DNA from 2 places in the Cupriavidus sp. 96C5-1 genome. Region 2 is predicted to be linked to the other one. Evidence: predicted binding sites of a transcription regulator. Region 2 holds the regulator's gene; the other holds the start of a gene.
What was found. The regulator LexA, encoded in region 2, represses DNA repair genes until DNA is damaged. The targets are predictions, from matches to a motif close to ACTGTATNNNNATACAGT.
Positions count from the first base shown of each region.

Region 1: AC3FOF_RS20670 (ATP-dependent helicase) is a predicted target of LexA. The motif match lies at 2,875-2,892, and genes of this name have one in related genera.

Region 1 covers NZ_JBYOJU010000019.1:33,413-37,317, forward strand. The annotation lists gene AC3FOF_RS20665 (sigma-54-dependent transcriptional regulator) at 1-644, shown strand, start outside; gene AC3FOF_RS20670 (ATP-dependent helicase) at 657-2,756, opposite strand; gene AC3FOF_RS20675 (TlpA disulfide reductase family protein) at 2,991-3,554, opposite strand; gene AC3FOF_RS20680 (thioredoxin fold domain-containing protein) at 3,692-3,905, opposite strand, start outside.
Region 2 covers NZ_JBYOJU010000036.1:85,326-89,230, reverse strand. The annotation lists gene AC3FOF_RS31415 (hypothetical protein) at 1-176, opposite strand, end outside; tRNA gene AC3FOF_RS31410 (tRNA-His) at 450-525, opposite strand; gene AC3FOF_RS31405 (hypothetical protein) at 703-873, opposite strand; gene lexA (transcriptional repressor LexA) at 983-1,639, opposite strand; gene AC3FOF_RS31395 (asparaginase) at 1,863-2,861, shown strand; gene rpsF (30S ribosomal protein S6) at 2,963-3,337, shown strand; gene priB (primosomal replication protein N) at 3,412-3,711, shown strand; gene rpsR (30S ribosomal protein S18) at 3,715-3,905, shown strand, end outside.

The sequences.
Region 1 (3,905 bases), on a different contig from region 2:
CCGGCAAGCGCCGCGTAGGCAAGCTGGAGCATGCCTCGGGCGGCACGCTGTTCCTCGACGAGATCGAAAGCATGCCGCTGGCGCTGCAGGTCAAGCTGCTGCGCGTGCTGCAGGAGGGCACGCTGGAGCGGCTGGGGTCCAATGCCTCGATCGCGATCGATGTGCGCATCGTGGCGGCGGCCAAGGGGGATATGGAAGCGCTGGTGGCGCAAGGCACGTTCCGCCAGGATCTCTACTACCGGCTCAACGTGGTGACCATCCCGCTGCCGCCACTGCGCGAGCGGCGCGAGGACATCGTGCCGCTGTTCGAGCATTTCATGCTGGTGGCGGCGGTGCGCTACCAGCGCCCGGCGCCCATCCTGTCCGAGCTGCAGCGCCAGGCGCTGATGCAGCGCGCGTGGCCCGGCAATGTGCGCGAACTGCGCAACGCCGCCGACCGCCTGGTGCTGGGCGTGCCCGAAGGCGGCACGCGCGCCGATGCGCTCGACGACTCCACTCCGCTCAAGGAGCGCATGGAGCACTACGAGCGCGCGGTGATCGCCGATACGCTGGCGCGCACCGGCGGCGCGGTCAGCCAGGCGGCGGACCTGTTGCAGGTGGGCAAGGCCACGCTGTACGACAAGATCAAGCGTTACGGGCTGTAGCGCCGCGTCCGCTCAGCGCCACATATCCCGCATGCGCCCGGCCAGATCCAGCTTGGGCAGCTGCGCCCTGGCAGGCGCGTCCGCCACCGGCGGAGGCGGCGGCCAGGCCCGGCTATGGAACAGCGGCATCACGCGGTTGGGCAGGAAGCGCGTGCGCGATGCATAGACGTGGCGGTCGCCGTAGCCGGTCTGCTGGTGCACATAGAAGCGCTGCGGCACCACGATGTCGAGGTGGTCGCGCGCGCGGGTCATGGCCACGTACAGCAGGCGGCGCTCTTCCTCGATTTCCTCGGTGGTGCCGGTGGCCAGGTCCGAAGGCATGCAGCCGTCGACCGCGTTGAGCACGTAGACCGCCTTCCACTCCTGGCCCTTGGCCGAGTGGATGGTGGACAGGATCAGGTAATCCTCGTCGCGCAGCGGCACGCCGGATTCGTCGCTCGAGGCATCCGGCGGGTCGAGCGTGAGCTCGGTCAGGAAGCGTTCGCGCGAGGCGTAGGTGGCGGCGATGCGTTCCAGCTGCTGCAGGTCGGCCGCGCGGGCCGGGGCGTCGTCGTGCAGCCGCTCCAGATGCGGCTGGTACCACGCCACCACCTGCTCGAAGGCGGATGGCCACGGTGCGGCGGGCGCCATCAGGCTGCGCGCCAGCGCCAGCAGGTCGGGCCAGGCTTCGGCCGCCGCGGGCGGCGCCTCGAACGATTCCAGCGCGAACAGCGGCTCGGTGGCGATCTCGACCGCATCGAGCACGCGTGCCGCGGTCTTGGGCCCCACGCCGGGCAATAGCTGCAGGCTGCGGAAGCCCGCCATGCGGTCGCGCGGGTTCTCCAGCCAGCGCACCACTGCCAGCACATCCTTGACGTGGGTGGATTCCAGGAATTTCAGGCCGCCGAACTTGACGAAGGGGATGTTGCGCCGGACCAGCTCGATCTCGAGCTGGGCGCTGTGGTCGGCGGCGCGGAACAGCACCGCCTGCGACAGCAGCGCCAGCCCGGCTTCGCGCCGCGCCAGGATCTGTTCGACCACATAGCGGGCCTGGTCGGCTTCGTCGTTGACCACGACGATGTCCGGTTTCTCGGCCGAGCCGCGCTCCGACCACAGGTCCTTGGTATAGCGCTCGGCCGCCAGGCCGATCACCGCATTGGCGGCGGCCAGGATGGGCTGGGTCGAGCGGTAGTTCTGCGACAGCGTGACCATGTCGGCCGGCGGCGCGAACTGCGCGGGGAAATCGAGGATATTGCGTACCGTGGCGCCGCGGAAGGCGTAGATCGACTGGGCATCGTCGCCCACCACGGTCAGGCCGCGCCCGTCGGGTTTGAGCGCGAGCAGGATGGCGGCCTGCAGCGCGTTGGTGTCCTGGTATTCGTCCACCAGCACGTGGTCGAAACGCGCGCCCATATCCTGCGCCAGCGCGGGTTCGGCCAGCGCCTGGGCCCAGTAGAGCAGCAGGTCGTCGTAGTCGAGCACCTGCTGCTTTTGCTTGGCTTGCACGTAGCCGGCAAACAGGCCGCGCAGCGCGTCCGTCCACATGGCGTAGCGCGGAAACCACTGCTTCAGCACGTCCTCGAGCGGGGCCTGCGTGTTGACCACGCGCGAATAGATCGACAGGCAGGTTTCCTTGCGCGGAAACCGCGAGGCCTGCGCGGACAGCCCGAGATCGTGCCGCACCACATTCATCAGGTCGGCGGCGTCGCCGCGGTCGCTGATGGTGAAGCTGGGCGACAGGCCGAGCGTCTCCGCATATTCACGCAACAGGCGCGCGCCGATGGCGTGGAAGGTGCCCGACCAGGTCAGCGCCGCGCGTCCCGCGCCGCAGGCCTGCATGCCGAGCGCCTGGTCGACGATGCGTTCGACCCGCCGCCCCATCTCCGACGCCGCGCGGCGCGAGAACGTCAGCAGCAGGATGCGGCGCGGATCGGCGCCGCCCAGCACCAGGTGCGCGACGCGGTGCGCCAGTGTGTTGGTCTTGCCCGAGCCGGCACCGGCAATGATCAGCAGCGGCGCCGCAGGCTCGTGCGTTACGGCCGCGCGCTGTTCCGGATTGAGCGTGGCAAGGTAGGCGGGCGTGGCGGGCGCCTGCGCCGCGACGTTCACGGCGTCGGCATCGGGCCGCCTGATGGCGGGTGCGTCGCAAGGCGCGGCGGCGGGATCGGGATCGAGTAACACGGCAAAGGCCTTTGGGGGTGCCGGGTTGCGCGGGTGCAGTGCCAGGCATGGGCGGAGAAAGCTGCCGGTAACTGTATATCCATACAGGCGGCGCGCGCAAGCCGTGGCCGCCGCGGCATCGTCATGGCAACAAAAAAGGTGCCATGGAAGGCACCTTTCTGGCGGGGCAGGTGGGGGCCGCGCGTATCAGGCGGCCTTGGCGAGTGCGCCATCGAGCAGCTTGTGCAGCGCGTCCCATTCGGGTTCGCCAACGTAGCGCTTGAGGATGTGCCCGTCCTTGTCGATCACGAAGGTGGTGGGGGTGAGCTGCACTTCGCCGAATGCCTTGGCGGCGGTACCGTCCGAATCCATCGCCACCTTGAACGGCAGCTGGCGCGTCTGCGCATAGTTCATCACGTACATGGGCGGGTCGTAGCTCATTGCCACCGCCACGAACTCCAGGCCCTTACCCTTGAACTTGTCATAGGTGCGGACCATTTCCGGCATCTCCTTGACGCAGGTGACGCAGCTGGTGGCCCAGAAGTTGACCAGGTAGACCTTGCCCTTGAGATCGGCGGTGCTGATCTTTTCGCCCGACAGCAGCGTGAAGGTGGCGGGCGGCGCCGCATTGGCCGGCGCGATGGCGCGATAGCCGAACCAGCCCAGCACGGCAACCAGCAGCACGGCCGCGAACACAGGCCAGAGCTTGCGTGGGGCCGGGCTTGCCGCGACGGCGGCGGTGGGGGGCTTGGGGGAAACGGAGGTCGTCATGATGCTCGCCGACAGGTCAGACAGACTGCCATTCTACTGCCGCTGCCGCAGCGCTGCCGAAGGCGTTCGGGCGGGCCGTTCCGCTGCGACGATTAGCCGCAGCATTGCGGCGGCGGCCGGGCGGGGCTGCCGCCGCTTCAGCGCGGCGCGCCGGCCAGCGCCGCGCGGGCCTGGTCGAGCGCCTGTTCCAGGTAGGCGCCGTAGAAATCGGGCTGCATGCCGCGCAGCGGCGTAGCCAGCGAGCGGCCGCGCGCGTCGAGGAAAAGTACCGTGGGCGCCGCCGCCACATTGCGGCTGCGGGCCCATTCGCGTGCCGTGGTCATGCTGCCGTCTGCGTTGCGCAACGGCGTG
Region 2 (3,905 bases):
CCGGCCAGCACCAGCATGGCGCCAGCGGCTTGCGCGGCTGCCTCTGCCTCGGGGTTCCATGTGTCCACCGTCAGCAGCGGGTCGTCCACGGTGATCCTTTGGCAAGGGAAGGGCACGGCGACCGCGTCGGCAGCGCGGCGGTACAGGAAGACGGTGTCGGGATCGCAGGTGAACATGGTGGTTCTTCGCAGGATACTGTATGGATATCCAGTATAGAGCTCGCCCTAAGCGGAACGTTGATAGTTGAGTTAACTGTATGGATATACAGTGTTCCGAACAATTTGAGCGGCAATCGACACGCGCGAGGTTGCCGCTGCTGTTGGATTGAGGGCGTGGGTGGAGATGGGGGACGACGACGAGTATTCCCGCCGTGGGAACATGACGCCACTTTGTGGGCCACAAACAAAAACAGCGCCTTTGCTAAGGCGCTGTTTCGTAAAGCAAATTCTTGGGGTGGCTGATGGGACTCGAACCCACGACGACAGGAATCACAATCCTGGACTCTACCAACTGAGCTACAGCCACCGTACTGGCTGTTCAACTGAGTGCTGAACAGCGAAGAACAAGATCATACAATACCAAATGGCAGATGGCTAGTACTCTGCACAAAAAATTTCCTTGAGCGGTCCTGCTCGAGTCCAAAGGGCTCTAGATCAATCAAGACGCTACCCAGATCAGATGCAAACACTTCACGGCGAGTCCCTATATGGAGAGCTTCGTCGATTCCTCCAGTTCGAGCATGCGGCAGATGGCGGCCATGCTGCCGACCATGGTGCGCCGCTGCGCGCCCTGGTAGATGCGTACGCCTTTGGACTGGCGGAACGGCACGGGCTTGACGGGGCGGCGGGCGGAGAGGCGGTTGGCTGGCAGCATGGCTACACCTGGTGGCTTGCAACAACAATTAGCGGTGCCCGCGGAGCGGGCGGCGTTGGCACAATCGGGTGTCGGCGTGACACGGGCTAGCCCGCCTCAGCCGCACGGGTTAGAAGGCGCTGGGGCGGATCAGGCCGACGGCGATGCCTTCCAGGGAAAACTCTTCGCGGCCCGGTTGCACGATGATGCTCGGGAAGTCCGGATTCTCGGCAATCAGCTCGATCGAGTCGCCGCGCCGGTTCAGGCGCTTGACGGTGACATCGTCACCCAGCCGCGCTACGACGATCTTGCCGTTCGCGGCTTCGCTGGCCCGCTTGACCGCCAGCAGGTCGCCATCCAGGATGCCGGCGTCGCGCATGCTGAGGCCCCGTACCCGGAGCAGGTAGTCGGGTTGCACTTCGAACACCGAGGCGTCGACCTGATATTGGCGGTCGATGTGCTCGGCAGCGAGGATCGGGCTGCCTGCCGCGACTCGCCCGACCAGAGGCAGAGTCAGCTGCATGACGCCGGCCAATGGCAGTGAAAACTGGTCGGATGCTTCGGAGTCGCTGCGCGAAACCTTGAGCCGGATGCCGCGCGAGGCGCCGGGGGTCAGTTCGATCACCCCTTTGCGGGCCAGGGCCCGCAAATGCTCCTCGGCAGCATTCGGCGAGGAAAAGCCGAACTTGGCGGCGATTTCAGCGCGTGTGGGGGGAAAGCCGGTGTGCTGCAGGGTGCTGCGAATCAGGTCGAAAATCTGCTGCTGTCGCGGTGTCAGGGTCGCCATGGTCGCCGATGATTGAAAGCACTGTATGTTTAAACAGTATGCTGTGATTTTATACAGTATCGAGTGAAGTGCAAGGGGAATTTTGGGAGTTCGCTCATCGACAGGCGTGCGGCCTGTGGGTCGTGGCCGGCGTGCGTGGATGGCGGGGAGTTACAATCCGCGACATCCGAAGTCGCTTTTGCCGCCCTCCATCAACGCTTCAGGCTCTTGAGCCTTTCCATCCATGTCTCTTCTGCCTCGCGTCGTCGTGCTCGCTACCGGCGGTACCATTGCCGGTTCTTCGTCGAATCCCGCCAGCAGTGCGAAGTACCAGGCTGCCACTGTGCCGGTTACGGCGTTGCTCGATGCCGTGCCGGCGTTGGCCGCCGTGGCCCGGATCGAGGCCGAGCAGGTGGCGCAGATTGATAGCAAGGATATGTCGTTCGCGCTGTGGTCCAGGCTGGTCGAGCGCGTTGCGTTCTGGTCCGTGCAGCCCGATGTGGCCGGTATTGTGATTACGCATGGCACCGACACGCTGGAGGAGACCGCGATGCTGCTGCACCTGGCGTGCGTGGGTACGGTCCCCGTGGTGCTGACAGCCGCCATGCGGCCCTCGACTTCATTGTCGGCCGATGGCCCCCTGAACCTGCTGGATGCGGTACGGGTGGCCGGTCATGCGGATGCGGCGGGCAAGGGGGTGTTGCTGGTGATCAACCAGGAGATCCATGCCGGACGCGACGCAGTGAAGGGGCATACGGCAGCGGTGAATGCCTTTGCGTCGCCGCTGGCGGGGCCGGTCGGGTATGTGCAGGATGACCTGGTGCGGTTTGCACGGATCCCGCAAGGATTGCCGGCCCAGGCGCTGCCGCTGCCGTCTGTGTGGCCTCAGGTTGAAATCGTCACCAGCTACGCCGAGCCCGGACGGGTGGTGGTGGATGCTCTGGCGCGGGCTGGCGTGTCAGGCTTGGTGGTGGCGGCCGCCGGCAACGGGTCGATCCATCAGTCGCTGACTGAAGCGCTTGCCGACGCGGCTGCGGCAGGGGTGGCCGTGGTGCGTAGTTCGCGGACCGGGGCGGGGCACGTGGCGATTCCTGCTCTTCCTCGCCCATCATCGGGCATCTTCGTATCCGCGGGGGATCTCAATCCCTACAAGGCCCGTGTGCTCCTGATGCTGGCGCTGGCCGCAACACCGGCGCTGGCAAGGGATCCGGCCGCGCTGCAGGCGGTATTCGCCGGGAATTAGGGCCGCTTGCCAGCTTCGTCAAAAGCACGCTATACTTTAAGGCTATCCAACCTTGCTGCACCGGACTTGGCGCCCGGGCGGCTTATCCAAAAGGAGCGTCAATGCGTCATTACGAAATCGTATTTATCGTCCATCCGGACCAGAGCGAACAAGTTCCGGCCATGATCGAGCGTTACAAGACGCTGGTCACGTCCCAGAGCGGCCAGATCCACCGCGTGGAAGACTGGGGTCGCCGTCAGATGGCCTACATGATCCAGAAGCTGGCCAAGGCTCACTACGTTTGCCTGAACATCGAATGCGGCAAGGAAACCCTGGCTGAACTCGAACACGCGTTCAAGTTCAACGACGCGGTGCTGCGCCACCTCATCGTTCAGACCAAGAAGGCCGAAACCGCACCGTCCCCGATGATGAAGGAAGTGCAGCGCGAAGAAGCCCGCAAGGCCGCGCAACAGACCAGCGAAGTCCAGGCCGCCTAAGTGCGGACTGTTGTGGTTGCCGTGGGCATTGATCGCCGCGGCGGCAAGTGCGGGCATCGGTGCGGGAGAGTGCGTTGAACCAGTTAAGGCTCTGCGCAACGCTCGCGGAACGCGATGCCTTGCGTTACACCCCGGCCGGGGTCCCCGTCGTCAACTGCATCCTGCAGTACGCGGGCGAGACGGTCGAGGCGCAAACGCCCAGGCAGGTGGAGTTCGCCATCGCCGCCATGGGAATCGGTCAGATCGGCCAGCGGCTTGAGCGTACTCCGCTCGGCGCGATGCTCGACTGCGAAGGATTCCTGGCCCGCAAGCACCGCAACAGCAAGGCTCTCGTCTTTCACATCACTGGATGTAAAGCATTCGAAAAGGATTGAATCATGGCATTCGTCAAACGTGACAACAAGAACAAGAAGCGCTTCCAACAGCAAAACCCGCTGTTCAAGCGCAAGCGCTTCTGCCGCTTCACCGTGGCCGGCGTGGAACAGATCGACTACAAGGATCTGGACACCCTGAAGGATTTCATCGGCGACAACGGCAAGATCACGCCGGCCCGCCTGACCGGCACCAA